Regions from separate parts of the Streptomyces sp. RK9 genome, predicted to be linked through region 1. Evidence: riboswitches for the same ligand, from Rfam matches in the RefSeq annotation. Region 1 holds a riboswitch; each other region holds the start of a gene.
What was found. A riboswitch is a leader RNA that binds a small molecule or an ion and turns the genes downstream of it on or off. The one in region 1 is predicted to bind cyclic di-AMP.
Positions count from the first base shown of each region.

Region 2: linked by a shared signal. The riboswitch ahead of AB6L24_RS20730 (transglycosylase family protein) and the one ahead of AB6L24_RS29150 (NlpC/P60 family protein) in region 1 are both predicted to bind cyclic di-AMP.
Region 3: linked by a shared signal. The riboswitch ahead of AB6L24_RS23460 (M23 family metallopeptidase) and the one ahead of AB6L24_RS29150 (NlpC/P60 family protein) in region 1 are both predicted to bind cyclic di-AMP.
Region 4: linked by a shared signal. The riboswitch ahead of AB6L24_RS14420 (C40 family peptidase) and the one ahead of AB6L24_RS29150 (NlpC/P60 family protein) in region 1 are both predicted to bind cyclic di-AMP.

Region 1 is NZ_CP173704.1:1,968,783-1,972,261, reverse strand. Features, by position in the region: gene pcrA (DNA helicase PcrA) at 1-1,111, opposite strand, end outside; cyclic di-AMP (ydaO/yuaA leader) riboswitch at 1,387-1,544, shown strand; gene AB6L24_RS29150 (NlpC/P60 family protein) at 1,552-2,790, shown strand; gene AB6L24_RS29145 (hypothetical protein) at 2,854-3,207, opposite strand.
Region 2 is NZ_CP173704.1:131,607-135,085, forward strand. Features, by position in the region: gene eno (phosphopyruvate hydratase) at 1-1,158, opposite strand, end outside; gene AB6L24_RS20730 (transglycosylase family protein) at 1,569-2,285, opposite strand; cyclic di-AMP (ydaO/yuaA leader) riboswitch at 2,290-2,473, opposite strand; gene AB6L24_RS20735 (transglycosylase family protein) at 2,677-3,479, opposite strand, start outside.
Region 3 is NZ_CP173704.1:759,719-763,197, forward strand. Features, by position in the region: gene AB6L24_RS23460 (M23 family metallopeptidase) at 1-1,104, opposite strand, end outside; cyclic di-AMP (ydaO/yuaA leader) riboswitch at 1,116-1,251, opposite strand; gene AB6L24_RS23465 (PP2C family protein-serine/threonine phosphatase) at 1,482-2,687, opposite strand; gene AB6L24_RS23470 (MFS transporter) at 2,870-3,479, opposite strand, start outside.
Region 4 is NZ_CP173703.1:3,495,065-3,498,543, forward strand. Features, by position in the region: gene AB6L24_RS14410 (LysE family translocator) at 72-734, shown strand; gene AB6L24_RS14415 (DUF6328 family protein) at 758-1,297, opposite strand; gene AB6L24_RS14420 (C40 family peptidase) at 1,401-1,874, opposite strand; cyclic di-AMP (ydaO/yuaA leader) riboswitch at 1,877-2,042, opposite strand; gene AB6L24_RS14425 (hypothetical protein) at 2,708-3,037, opposite strand; gene AB6L24_RS14430 (ATP-dependent Clp protease proteolytic subunit) at 3,045-3,479, opposite strand, start outside.

The DNA of each region.
Region 1 (3,479 bases):
TCTCGTTGCGCTCGATGACGGCGTTGGCGGCGGTCAGGATCGTCTGCGTGGAGCGGTAGTTCTGCTCCAGGAGGATCGTGGTCGCGTCCGGGTAGTCCTCCTCGAACTGGAGGATGTTGCGGATCGTGGCGCCGCGGAAGGCGTAGATGGACTGGTCGGCGTCACCGACGACGCACAGCTCGCCCGGGTCCTGGCCCTCTCCGGAAGGGCCCACCAGCTCGCGCACCAGGGCGTACTGCGCGTGGTTGGTGTCCTGGTACTCGTCGACCATCACGTGGCGGAAGCGGCGGCGGTAGTGCTCGGCCACGTCCGGGAAGGCGCGCAGCAGGTTCACCGTCGTCATGATCAGGTCGTCGAAGTCGAGGGCGTTGGCCTCGCGCAGGCGCGACTGGTACATCGCGTACGCCTGGGCGAGCGTCTTCTCGAAGCCGTCGGCAGCTTGGGCGGAGAAGTCCTCCTCGTCGATCAGCTCGTTCTTCAGGTTCGAGATCTTGGCGCTGAAGGACTTCGGCGGGAACTTCTTCGGATCGAGGTCCAGGTCCCGGCAGACCAGGGCCATCAGACGCTTGGAGTCGGCGGCGTCGTAGATCGAGAAGGAGGACGTGAAGCCCAGCTTCTTGTACTCCCGGCGCAGGATGCGCACGCACGCGCTGTGGAACGTCGACACCCACATCGCGCCCGCGCGCGGGCCGACGAGCTGCTCGACGCGCTCCTTCATCTCGCCCGCGGCCTTGTTCGTGAACGTGATCGCGAGGATCTGGCCGGGGTGCGCGCCGCGCTCCGCGAGGAGGTACGCGATGCGGTGGGTGAGCACCCTCGTCTTGCCGGATCCCGCGCCGGCGACGATGAGCAGCGGGGAGCCCGCGTGCACGACGGCCGCGCGCTGGTTCTCGTTCAGGCCGTCGAGCAGCGCCGCCGGGTCGATCGCCGGGCGGGGGGCACCGTCGCGGTAGTACGCGTCCCGGGGTGCGGGCGCGTCGAACTTCCCTTGGAACAGGTCGTCCGGAATGGGCTCCGGAGCGCTGTCCTCGGGCGGCGGCGGGGGTTCCTCGTCGTGGCCCTGCGAGGGCTTGAGGTCCGCCAGGAAGCTGTCGTCAAAGAGGCTGCTCATCGCCTCCCGAGTCTAGGCGGCCCCACTGACAACCCGCCCCGGGTTCCACGAGGCCGCCTTGAGCCCGCCCGGTTCCGGCCACAGCCGCGCTGCGCACCCGGGGCGTCACGCTGTGCCACGGCCCCGGCCGTCCGCGTCAGCGCGGCGCCAAGGGCCTCGTGAAGTCACGAAAATGTATCGGGCATATCGAACATCATCCTTCCCTCGTGCCACGGGAGTTGGCTAGCGTGCTGCGCGGGCCGCACGTCCCCCCACCGGCGATCCCCGCCGGTCCCGCGCGGCCTCCGCCGAGTCCGACGTGTTCGGAGCCGGGGACCCACCATGTTCTTTGGGGTGAATCCGCTCCGTACGGCGTACGGAGCGGTAGGGCAGCCTTCCGAAGCACCCGCCCGAACCCGACAGCTAACCCGGTAGGCGGTCCACGGAAGGAGTCGCCAGCTTTGGCGTCGCACCGCAAGCCGCGCAGCCGCTCAGCCCTCATACGCACGACCCCCGCCCTCGGCATCACGACGGCCGCCCTGACGTCGGTGGCCCTGCTGTCGCAGAGCGCGAACGCCGCGCCGTCCGCCCCCTCCGAGCCGGGCAAGCCGAGCCTCGAAGAGGTCCAGAAGAAGGTCGACGACCTCTACCAGCAGGCCGGGGTGGCCACGCAGAAGTACAACTCGGCCAAGGAGCGCACCGACAAGCAGCGCAAGAAGGCCGACCGGCTCCTGGACGACGTCGCCAAGCGCACGGACCGGCTGAACGAGGCCCGGCAGGAGCTGGGTTCCTTCGCCGCCGCGCAGTACCGCACCGGTGCCGTCTCCGAGACCGCCGCGATGATGCTCGCCGACGACCCCAAGGGCTTCTTCGACCAGAACCACCTCGCGGACCGGCTCACCAGCCGCCAGAAGAAGGCCGTCGACGACTACCAGACCCAGCAGGTCGCGGCGACCAAGCAGCGCACGAAGGCCACGAAGAGCCTGAAGTCGTTGCAGGACTCGCGGGACGACCTCCGGTCGAGCAAGCGGACCGTACAGACCAAGCTGACCGAGGCCCGCTCGCTCCTGTCGAAGCTGACCGCCGAGGAGAAGGCGCGGCTCGCGGCGATCGAGAAGCGCAAGGAGGAGGCCGCCAAGCGCAAGGCGGCCGAGCTGGCGCGCAAGCAGGCCGCGGAGGAGCGCGAGCGGAAGGCCAAGGAGGCCGCGGAGCGGCGCGAGCGGGAGCGTGAGCAGGGTCAGGAGGAGGGTTCGGGGCCCGGCTCGGACTCCGGCTCGGACAGCGGCTCCGGGGCGGGCTCGGGCTCGGACACGGGTTCCGGCTCGGGGTCGGGCACGGGCAGCGGATACGCGGCCAAGGCCCAGAAGGTGATCGCCTTCGCCGAGAAGCAGATGGGCAAGCCCTACGTGTGGGGCGCCACGGGGCCCGGCTCCTACGACTGCTCCGGGCTCACGCAGGCGGCCTGGAAGACCGCCGGGATCTCGCTGCCGCGCACCACCTGGGACCAGGTGAAGGTCGGCACGACCGTGCCGACCTCCCAGGCCAAGCCGGGGGACCTGGTCTTCTTCTACGACGACATCAGCCACGTCGGGATCTACATCGGCGACGGCAAGATGATCCACGCCCCGAAGCCGGGTGCGAACGTCCGCGTCGAGTCGATCTACTACATGCCGATCCACAGCGTGGTCCGGCCTGCGTGAGCCCTGGAGCCGAAAATGCCCCGCACGCGCGCGTGCGGGGCATTTCGCGTCAGGGGGCCGCGGTCACGTCCAGAGCACCGCGATGAAGATGTTCGCCGTCGTGAGGCCGCCGACCGCACCGAACATCCCCTTGTCGACCTTCTCCTCGTCCCGCTTCACGTACACGAGCCCGAGAATCACGATCAGCAGCGCGAGCTTGATTCCGATCTTGACGTTGTTGACCGTGTTGTCGTCAGCCTGGTTCAACCCGACGAGGGCGACTCCAGTGATCAACATGGTCAACGCGCCGTGCAGCATCGCGGGGCTGAACCGGGCCGTGCCCGCGCTCATCGCCTTCATCTGGGTCAGGAAGCCGCCCAGGAGCGAGGCGATGCCGATGATGTGCAGGCCGACGAAGAGATGGATGAGTACGTCCATGGGGCGGAGCCTAATTCCCGGCCCTCGGCGCGGTCCGGGCGGGGCCGTATCACCCACCGCCGGGAAAGCGGGCCACAAACGCCACATCGGTCACGCCGCCGCGAAACCCGCCACCGCGCCCCGGCAGGAGCGCTCGTATCCGTTCACTCCGCGCCACTCATCCGTCGTTAGCGCACATCGGGTCACGAACCGGTGACGGTCAGGTTTAGCGTCCTCTGCCAGGTGACCGGCTCCCCACCGCCACCCCGTCCAGGGGCGGCAGTCGGCCACCT
Region 2 (3,479 bases), 1.8 Mb from region 1:
CTGACCGCAGTTCACGGCGACGGCGAGGTCGGCGATGGTGACGTCCTCGGTCTCGCCGGAGCGGTGCGACATCATGCACTTGAAGCCGTTGCGCTGGGCCAGCTCGACGGCGTCCAGGGTCTCGGTCAGCGAACCGATCTGGTTGACCTTCACCAGGAGGGCGTTGGCGGAGCCCTCCTCGATGCCGCGGGCCAGGCGCTCGGGGTTGGTGACGAAGAGGTCGTCGCCGACGATCTGGACCTTGTCGCCCAGCTTGTCGGTGATGACCTTCCAGCCCGCCCAGTCGTCCTCGAACAGCGGGTCCTCGATGGACACGAGCGGGTACGCCTCGACGAGCTCGGCGTAGTACTCGGTCATCTCGGCGGCCGAGCGGGACTTGCCCTCGAACTCGTACTTGCCGTCCTTGTAGAACTCCGACGCGGCGACGTCGAGGGCGAGCGCGATCTGCTCGCCGGGGACGTAACCGGCCTGCTTGATGGCCTCGACGATGAGGTCGAGGGCGGCGCGGTTGGAGTCCAGGTTCGGCGCGAAGCCGCCCTCGTCGCCGAGGCCGGTCGACAGGCCCTTGGTCTTCAGGACCTTCTTCAGCGTGTGGTAGACCTCGGCGCCCCAGCGCAGCGCCTCGGAGAAGGACTCCGCGCCGATCGGGGCGATCATGAACTCCTGGATGTCGACGTTGGAGTCCGCGTGGGACCCGCCGTTCAGGATGTTCATCATCGGAACGGGCAGCAGGTGCGCGTTCGGGCCGCCCAGGTAGCGGAAGAGCGGCAGGTCGCTCGCCTCGGAGGCGGCGTGGGCGACGGCAAGGGAGACGCCGAGGATGGCGTTGGCGCCGAGCGAGCCCTTGTTGTCGGTGGCGTCGAGGTCGAACATCGCCTGGTCGATCAGGCGCTGCTCGGTGGCGTCGTAGCCGACGAGCTCCGGGCCGATCTGCTCGATGACGGCGAGGACGGCCTTCTCGACGCCCTTGCCGCCGTAGCGGTTGGCGTCTCCGTCACGCAGTTCGATGGCCTCGAAGGCACCGGTGGAGGCGCCCGACGGGACCGCGGCGCGGCCGGTGGACCCGTCGTCGAGGCCGACCTCGACCTCGACCGTGGGGTTGCCTCGGGAGTCCAGGATTTCCCGGGCTACGACGACGTCGATGGACGGCACGAGCATCTCCTTATGGGATGTGACGCTAGGGGCGCATGGCGTGCACCACTGGGGGCGCGGGCTTGCGCATGGCTTGCATGGTCTTCATCGGCCCTGCGTCTCCTGAGCCTAACGGGCCCGGGAGCTTCGGCCAGCCGACCGCCCGCCCCGTGGGACGGCCATCGGGCCAATTCCCTGGGAATCCGGACGGAACCACAGGTTCTTACCGGCCGGTAGCTTCGCCCTGGGCGTACTCGGGGACGACCTCGGCGCGCACCGGGACCGGCGGGGACGCCCCCCGGACAGCACCTCGCCCCGGTGCGTACGGGGGATACGCGCACCGGGGCGAGGGAGACCCGTGGGGACGGGGGCGCTCCGCGGGGCGGAGCGGGGGCCCTGTCCGGACGGGCCGGACAGGGCGCGGGTCGGGCTCAGGCTCAGCTGAGGTGCAGCTGCTGGCCCGGGTAGATCACGTCGGCGTCGGAGATGATGTCGCCGTTGAGCTTGTACACCTTGTGCCAGCCGCCCTTGACGTCGTGCTCGTCGGCGATCTTGGACAGGGTGTCGCCCGTCTTGACCTTGTACTCGCCGTCGCCCTTCTTCACGACCTTGCCGGTCGGGGTCTGGACGGTCTTCTTCGACTCGGTCTGCGGGGCGGCCTGCTGCGGCTTCGGCTGCGGCTTGGCCTGCTGCTGCGGCTGAGCCTGCTGCGGCTGCTGCTGGGGCTTGGCCTGCTGCTGCGGCTGCTGCTGCGGCTTCTCGGCACCGCCACCGTTGTACGGGGCGCTGGTGAGGCCCACGCCACAGCTCGGCCAGGCACCCTTGCCCTGGCCCGCGAGGACCTTCTCGGCGATCTCGATCTGCTGGGCCTTGGAGGCCTTGTCGGCGGTGGCCGCGTACTTCGTACCGCCGTAGGCGGCCCAGGTGGAGGCGGAGAACTGCACGCCGCCGTAGTAGCCGTTGCCGGTGTTGATGGACCAGTTGCCGCCGGACTCGCACTGGGCGACCCGGTCCCACTGGTCGACGGTGGCGGCGTTCGCGGTGCCGGCGGCCATCAGCGGGGCGGCGACGGCGGCGCCGGTGACACCGACGACGGCGGCCGCGCGGGTGGCCTTGGACGGACGACGGTGCTTGCCCTTGCCGGAAAGCAGCATGGAGTGATCCCCTCACCGACGCCTGCGAGGTGAGCTGTCGGGTTCGGGCGGGTGAGTGCCCGGCCGTACGGCTTCCGTACGACTTCACCCCTAGCCGGTCCTGCGCGTCGCGCGGCCGCTGGCCGCTCAACGCGTGGGCCCGGCGCTTACCTTGGGTCCCCCGCTCCTGCCTTCGGCGCTCGAAGCGACGACTGTTCCCGTCCGGCCGTTGGCAGGATTCGGCGTACCGACCGGCGGGGCCCGCTGTGGCGAGCGGTCACGACCGTAGACAGGCAATCACCGGAATTTCAAAGACGATCAGGGCTTCTGAGACCCATCTCTCACTTGCCTCTCACCGTCTTTAACCCGGACATTCACCCCGAACTGCCAGTCAATTTCCGCCCGGCGACGCCTACTTCCGGTCCGCCTCCGCGGCCTCTTCCTCGCTCAGGTCGAGGCGCTGACCGGGGAGGATGAGATCCGGGTCACCGCCCACGGTGCGCTTGTTCTCCGCGTAGAGGGTGGACCAGCCGCCGTCAAGGTCGTGCCGGTCGGCGATCTGCGAGAGGTTGTCGCCGGAGCGGACCGTGTAGGTGCCCGCGGGGTCGGTGGCGTCACGCGCGTCGCGCCCTTCACCGCGCGACGCGTGGCGGCCCGCGGAGCCCGCGCCGCCCTTCTCCGTCCCGTCGGCCTCGTCGGCGCTGGAGCCGCGGTGGCGGCCGGACGGAAGGCCGGAGGAGTCCTCGGAGCCCTCCGCGGACTCGTCGGCGCCCGACGGCTCACGGCCCGCCTCGGAGCCGGCCTCGGGCGAAGTGCTGTCGCGGTCGCCGGACTTGCCGTCCTCGTCCGCGCCCTTCTCGCCCCTCTGCCCGCCCTTGTCGCGTTCGTCACTCTCGTCGGCCGAGCCGCTGTTGTCGGGCTTGCGGTGTTTGCCGGTTTCCTCGCCCTTGTCGTCCTCGGCGTCCGCGCCACGGTCCTTGCCCTTGGCGTCGGCGGCGTCGCCGGTGCCCTTGTCGCCCTTCTCGCCCTTCTCGCCGTCCTTGGAGCCCTTGGAGCCCTCGGCGCCGTCGGACGACTCCGGGGACGTCGACGGGGCGGGCGGGAGGCCCGGGTCGACGTCGGCGGCCGCGCCGCCCTTGCTGAGGCCCGCGGCCGGGCCGCAGTTCGGCCACGCGGACGGGCCCTGGTCGGCGAGGACCTTGTCGGCGACGGCGA
Region 3 (3,479 bases), 1.2 Mb from region 1:
GAGGCCCTTGCCCTGCAGCCAGGCCAGCGGGTCGATGTTGGCGCCGCCGCTGGTGTGGACCTCCATGTGGAGGTGCGGTCCGGTGACGTTGCCGGTCGCGCCGACGCGGCCGATGACCTCGCCCGTGGTGACCTTCTGGCCGACGCTGACGCTCATCGAGGACTGGTGGCAGTACCAGATCTCGGTGCCGTCCTTCAGCTCCAGGACCGTGCGGTAGCCGTACGAACCGGACCAGCCCGCCGACTTGATGGTGCCCGTGTGCACGGCCTTGAGGGGCGTGCCGGTGGGGGCGGCGAAGTCGAGGCCGGTGTGCTGGCCGGAGGACCACATGGAACCGGAGTCGCCGAAGTGCGAGGTGAGGGTGTACGAGGAGGTGGGCAGCGAGAAGCTCTTGGCGAGCTTGGCGAGGCGCTCCGCCTCCGCCTTCTTGCGCGCGGCCTCCTCCTTCTTGCGCTTCTCCTCGGCGGCCTTGGCCTTCGCGGCGGCCTCCGCCTTGCCCTGCTGGGCCTTGGCCTGCTCGGCGGCCTTCTTCACGGCGGCGTCCTCGGCGGCGATGCGCTGGGCGTCCTCCGCCTGGTGCTGCTGGTTCTCGGCCTGCTGCATGATGCGGGCGCGCAGGGCCTCGCCCGCGCCGGTGGTGCCGCGCTCGGCGTCGGCGGTGGTGACGCCCGCGGAGCTGAGCGGCGCGGCGGCCGCGACGGTGGCGGTGTCGGCGCCGCCGGCACCTCCGTCGTCGTCGGATATCAGGGAGCCCACGCCCGGCAGGGACTTGGCCTCGGGGAGCTGGTCGGTGACCGCCGACATGTCCGGCATGGCGATGGAGACCGGGGGCTTGCCGCCCTGCGCGGTGGCGATGCCGCCCGCGCCCACGGCCGCGATGACGCCGACGCCGAGGACGGTGGAGCTGCGCGCGAGGCCGCCGCCGCCCTTCTTGTGGACCCGGTGCCTGCCGCGCACGGGGCGGATGGACTCCGCGGTGGGGTTCCACTCCTCCCACGGCTCCTGGGGGGCGTACCCGCCGAATCCGGTGGGACCCTCGGGTCCTTCGGCGGATTCGTCGTTCGGTACGTAGAGCGCTTCGGGGGCAGGCCGGTTGGACGCCACTGGGGCGCACTCCTTTCCTTCCTTCTCGCCTACCGGGTTAGCTGACGGGTTCGGAGCAGGAAGGTCTCCTACGGGCGTGGTGCGTGCCCGATTCACCCCAATGTGGTGGTTCCCCGGCTCCCTTGCGGGATTAGGCGCGTGCGCACGGAGCCGACTTGAGTGCCGGCTGGGACGACCGCGCTGCGTTATCGAACGTTAATAGACAGCGGTGCCGTATTCCAAGCTGTTCCGTCTGATCGTTAACGCTTACGCTACGAACACAAGGGACATCAGCGGCTGGAGTAGGGCGAGTTGAGCGGAGCCCATGACGCACCGCAGCGTTCTGGATCTCCACGGCTTGCTGACACCGCGCCAATCAGGCTGCGGAGGGGTGCCCTTCAGTCACCGACCGTGATCGGACGGCGTACGGCGAGCATCGCCAGGTCGTCCGTGGCACCGCCCCCGGTGTGCCGGCGGACCTCGTCGACGAGGGTCGCGAGCAGTGAGTCGGGTCCGGCGGGCCCGGGGAAGATCCGGCCGCCGAGCCGGGTGGCGGGGACGTAGAACTCGCCGTCCTCGTCCCGGGCCTCGGAGAGCCCGTCGGTGTAGAGCAGCAGCGTGGCCCCCGGCGGGAACGGGGTCTGGTCGGCGCGGTCCGGCCAGGTGCCGAGGTCGCCCATGCCGAGCGGCAGCGCGGGCTCGGACGGCGAGAGCACGCACAGACGTCCGTCGGCGCGCAGCATCAGTGGTTCGGGGTGGCCGCGGTTGATGATGCGTACGGTGCCCTCGTCGCCGCGCGGGATCTCCACGAGGACCGCCGTGGTGAACCCCTCGAAGGCGTCGAGCCCGTCCCGCCGCATCCCCTCCCTGGCCAGCGCCCGCTCCAGGCGCTGCGCCACCGCCTCCAGCGTGGCCTCCTGCTCGGCGGCCTCCCGGAAGGCCCCGATGACGACGGCGACGGCGGCCACCGCCCCCATCCCCTTGCCCCGTACGTCACCGACGACGAGCCGCACCCCGTGCGGGGTGTCCTGCACGGCGTACAGGTCCCCGCCGATGAACGCGTCGGCCTCCGCCGCCTCGTACCGCGCGGCGATGTCCAGGCCGCCGATCCGCGGGTCGGGCTGCGGCAGGACCGCGCGCTGGGTGGCCTCGGCGATGGACCGGGCGGAGGCGAGGCGGGCGTCGCCGCGGCGGACGACCCGGTTGATGACGACGGCGAGGGCGCCGACGGTCAGCATCGTCAGGAACTCGGTGATGACCTGGACGTCGGCGCCGTCCACGCGGTGGCTCAGGCGCAGCACGAGCACGGCGGCGCAGGACACGGCGGCGGTCGCGACGGTGGTCCGAAGCCGGAAGAACGGGGCGGTGATCAGGGGCGCCGCGGCGAACAGCGGGGACGCGGTGAACTCGGGCGGCGTGAGCATGTCGAAGCAGATCCCGGCGACGAGGAGGAGCGGGGGCAGCGCGCGGACGAGGGCCCGCTCGCGGGGGAGGGTGCGGGTGGTGCCGCCGGGGGCGATGGTTGGCTGGGAGAGGCGGGCCTTCTTACGGGGGCGGGGGTGGGCCGGGCCGCCCTGCGCACCGTCCGGCCCCCCACCACGCACAGCAACCACCACCACTCCACTCCACCGCATCAGCGCCGCGTCGGCCCATCCAGGCTTCCCGCAGCGGGAGCCCGGGGCGACCTGATGTGGGCCGAGTGGGTGAGCCGTGTGGTGGGGCGGGGACGCGCCCGGAGGCGTGCGGCCGAGCAGAACCGGCACCGCACGCCCCGGGCGCGCGAGGGTCAGGCGGCGTCACCCCCGAGCACCGGCACCGGCGCCGCGAGCCGACCGGACCTGCCGAGGGAGCGCAGCGCCAGCGCGCAGCCGGCGCCGAGCGCGGCGAGCGCGAGCCACGGCACCGCGGGCAGCCCCCGGTCGTCCGCCACGTCGAGCAGGGCGCCCATCGCGAGGTTCCCCGCGGTGATGCCGACGCCGCAGACCGTGTTGTAGAGGCCGTAGTGCGTGGCCACCCACCTCTCCCCCGCGAGCGAGACGACGGTGTCCATCTCGAAGGGGTAGAGCACGGCGTTCGCGGCCGCCAGGGCCGCCGCGCACAGCAGCAGCGCCGTGACGCCCGCGTACCCGGGTCCGCCGAGGGCGGGCGGCAGGAACGCGGCGCCCATCAGGGCGAGCCCGGCGGCCAGACACTGCTCCCGCGTCCACGTGCGCTTGCACCAGTCGGTGATCCGCAGCTGCCCGACGAGCGCGACGAGCCCCGACACCACGAACAGCCCGCTGGTCGCGACCGTCGTGGCCGTGCCCCCGCCCAGCAGCCGCTCCACTTCGAGGGGCAGCGCGAGGTACACCTGGAACGACAGGACGTACGAGCCGGTCATGGCGAGCGAGAACAGC
Region 4 (3,479 bases), on a different replicon from region 1:
ACAGATGCTTAAGGAAGACGCAGAAGATCTCACATACCTGCTGAAGGCTGACTCACGGCACAGTGGCCGTCATGGACGCTCAACTGGTCGCCTTCACCGGCGTCGCCGCAGGCATGGTCGCCATGCCCGGCGCCGACTTCACCGTCGTCGTACGCAACGCGCTCGCCTCCCGCCGCGCCGGAGTCCTGTGTGCGCTCGGCATCGCGGCGGGACTCCTGGTGCACACGGCGCTCGCCGTCGCGGGCGTCGCGGCCGTGCTCGCGGCGGTGCCCGCGCTGTTCCGCGCGCTGCAGGTGGTGGGTGGCGGTTATGTGCTGTACCTGGGGGTGCGGGCGCTGCGATCGGCGGTGCGGCCGCCCGGGGTGGAGGCGGTGGGGGCGGTGGGGGAGCGGCCCGAGGGGGTGACGGCCGTGCAGGACCCCGGCGGCGGGCGTGGCGGCGGCCTGCGCGAGGGCTTCCTCACCAACGCCCTCAACCCCAAGGCGTCCCTGACGTTCCTGAGCGTGCTGCCTCAGTTCGTGCCCGAGGGGAGCCCCGCGATGCCCCGCACGCTGCTGCTCGCCACGATCGTCGTGGCCTTCGCGCTGCTGTGGTTCCCGGCCGTCGCGCTGCTCGTGGACCGGCTCGGCCGCTGGCTGCGCCGACCGGTCGTGGCCCGGGCGATCGAGGGCGGCACCGGCGTGGTGCTCTCGGCGCTGGGTGTGGTGCTGCTCGCGGAACCGCTGGTCGCGTAGCCCGACCTGTCGACGCAGCCCGATCAGACGGGCCCGCGCTCGTCCCCCTGCCGTCGCGCGATCCCCCACGGCAGCAGCCCCCACAGGCCACCGCACACCAGCAGCGTGGCCCCGGCGGCGCAGAAGGCGCCGGTCCGGCTCGCCGCCACGTCCACGACGAGAAGCACCGACCCGGTGAGCGCCAGGACGAGGACGGCGAGTCCGGCTCCGGCGAGCCGGGACGACACCGTGACGACGAGCGGCTTCGCGCCACGCGCGAACAGTCCCCGGTGCAGGGCGGCGGGAGCGGTGAACAGCGCGGCCGCGAGGACGGCGAGCAGCAGCGTGGTCACGTATGTGGCGCGCTGGAGGGCGTCGAGCGACGGGAAGCGGGGGGTGAAGGCGAGGGTGAGCAGGAACGCGAAGAGGAGCTGCACGCCGGTCTGAGTGACCCTCAGCTCCTGGAGGAGCTCGAGGAAGTTGCGGTCGGCGCGTTCCAGCGGGGTCTCGTCGCGGCCTCGGCTGTGGTCGTGCGCGGCGGTGCCCGATGACCGGGGGCCGCCGTCGGGATCGTTCTCGGACATGCACTACGAGTATCCCGGTGCGACGCGAACCACTCCTCGCGTCGGCCGGATCACGCCCGGACGGCGGTGCCTGCCCGAAGGCACCGCCCTCCCGGCACCCGGGTCAGCGGACCCGGCCGTACCAGACGCTGTTGCTCCAGATCTTCTCCAGGCGCACCACGGTGCCCCGCTTCGGCGCGTGCCAGATCTTGTTCTTGCCGGCGTAGATGCCGACGTGGTAGACGTTCCGGCCGGAGTGGAAGAACACCAGGTCGCCGCGGGTGCGGTTGGCCTTGGAGACATGCCGGGTCTTGTTGTACTGCTGCGCGGCGGTTCGCGGCAGCTTCTTGCCCACGCGCTTGTACGAGTAGAGCGTGAGGCCCGAGCAGTCGAACCGGTGCGGTCCCACGGCCCCGTAGCCGTAGGGAGAGCCCTTCTTGGAAGCCGCGATCTTGAGCGCCTTCGTCCCGTGTGTGGCTGCCTCGGCCTCGGAGACGAGTCCGGGGGCCACGATGGTGCCGCCCACGGCGGCGAGCGTGAGTGCCGATGCGGTACCGGCCCTCGTCAGCAGCGACGGAACACGATTCAGCGCAGTCATGCGCAACCCTTCGTCAGCCGCCTGTGAAGGATGACCTGTCGGGTTCGGGCAGGCGAAGATGCCCGGTCGTACAACGACTTCACCCCAAGGGCCGGCCGGTCTCCCGGACAGCCCGCCTTGCTGGGTCCTCCACTCCTGCCGATGCACAGATGTCGACCGGTCATCCGGGTGGCGGCAGGACTCGGCGTCCGCCCGGACCGCCCCGCCGCTTGTGGCGGGGGCTTGTCGTCGGAAGGGATCTTCACCCGAGAGTGGCGAAAAAACCGAGCCGAATCGGCCGTATGTGAGGCTCCTCACGACTGACCTGTTCGGGTGGACAGAGCCCGAAAGGGGCCTGGGTCACAGTCGGAGACGATTGCCCGAACAGCGCCGGAAGGTCCGGTTCCGGCTGCCGCGTAAGGGAGTTGTGCAACTCAAGGGGCACGCGCGTGCGAGTGTTTCCTACGCTGAAAGAGCTACCACCTCTGGTCGTACCCCGGGTAAGGACCGGAAGCCGCGCGACCCCCGTCCGTGCCGTCCGCACCCCCAACGGGCGGACGGCGCGGACGCGCTGCGGCCGGGGCGCTCCGAAGGCCGGCCGGTGAGACGGCGCACCTCGGGTGTGGGGTCGCGAGAGAGGCGGGGCGGCTCGGGGCGGGGCTCCGGCGGATCGGCCGAAGCTGCGCCGAAGAGCCCCGTCAACTCCTAGCAGAAACGCTTGGCCGACTCGCCGTTTATAGGTGTGCTCACCCCACTTGTGGTCGTGTTGCTCCGCCTTCCCGCCTTCCCGCCTTCCCGCCTTCCCGCCTTCCCGCCTTCCCGTCGTCCCGTCGCCCCGCCCCCGGACGGATCGGTCACCCGCCCGTCGGCGGCGCCCCTTCGCCGACACCAGGCGGCGGTACGGCCACGCGCGCGGCACGCCGCTCGCCGTCCAGCGTGCGCAACGCCCGGGCCAGCGTCGCCGAGTGGACCTCCGCCTCGCCCCGCTGGTGCATCAGGTTCAGGGCGTCCCGCAGCTCCGTCGCCCTGACCACGAGGGCTTGTGCGGCGCGCAGGCCGCCGTACGTGTGCTCCGCGCGCGCCGGATTGATGCGGCCGACGAGGTCCACCACCGCGAGGTAGGCGTCGATCAGCTCGCCCTCGGCGCGGGTCAGGGCAGGCAGCGGCGGCAGTTCGGGCAGCACCCGGGCCTCACCCGGCGGTCGTGGTCGTGGCCCTGCGGTGTGGCACGACCCGGTCCACCAGGCCGAACTCCACGGCGGCCGCGGCGTCCAGGACGGTGTCGCGCTCGACGGCCGCCGCGATCCGCTCGGCGTCCTGCCCCGTGTGGCGCCCGAGCATCTCCTCCAGGAGCGCGCGGGTGCGCCGCAGTTCCTCGGCCTGGATCACGAGGTCGGTCGGCTGGCCCCGCAACGCCTCGGCGAGCGCGGGCTGCTGGAGCAGCACCCGGGCGCCGGGCAGGATCGACCGCTTCCCCGGCGTGCCCGCGGCGAGCAGCACCGCGGCGGCGGACGCGGCCTGGCCGAGGCAGACGGTCTCCACGTCACAGGTCGTGAACCGCAGGGTGTCGTAGATCGCCGTGGCCGCGCTGAACGAGCCGCCGGGCGAGTTGATGTACAGCGAGAT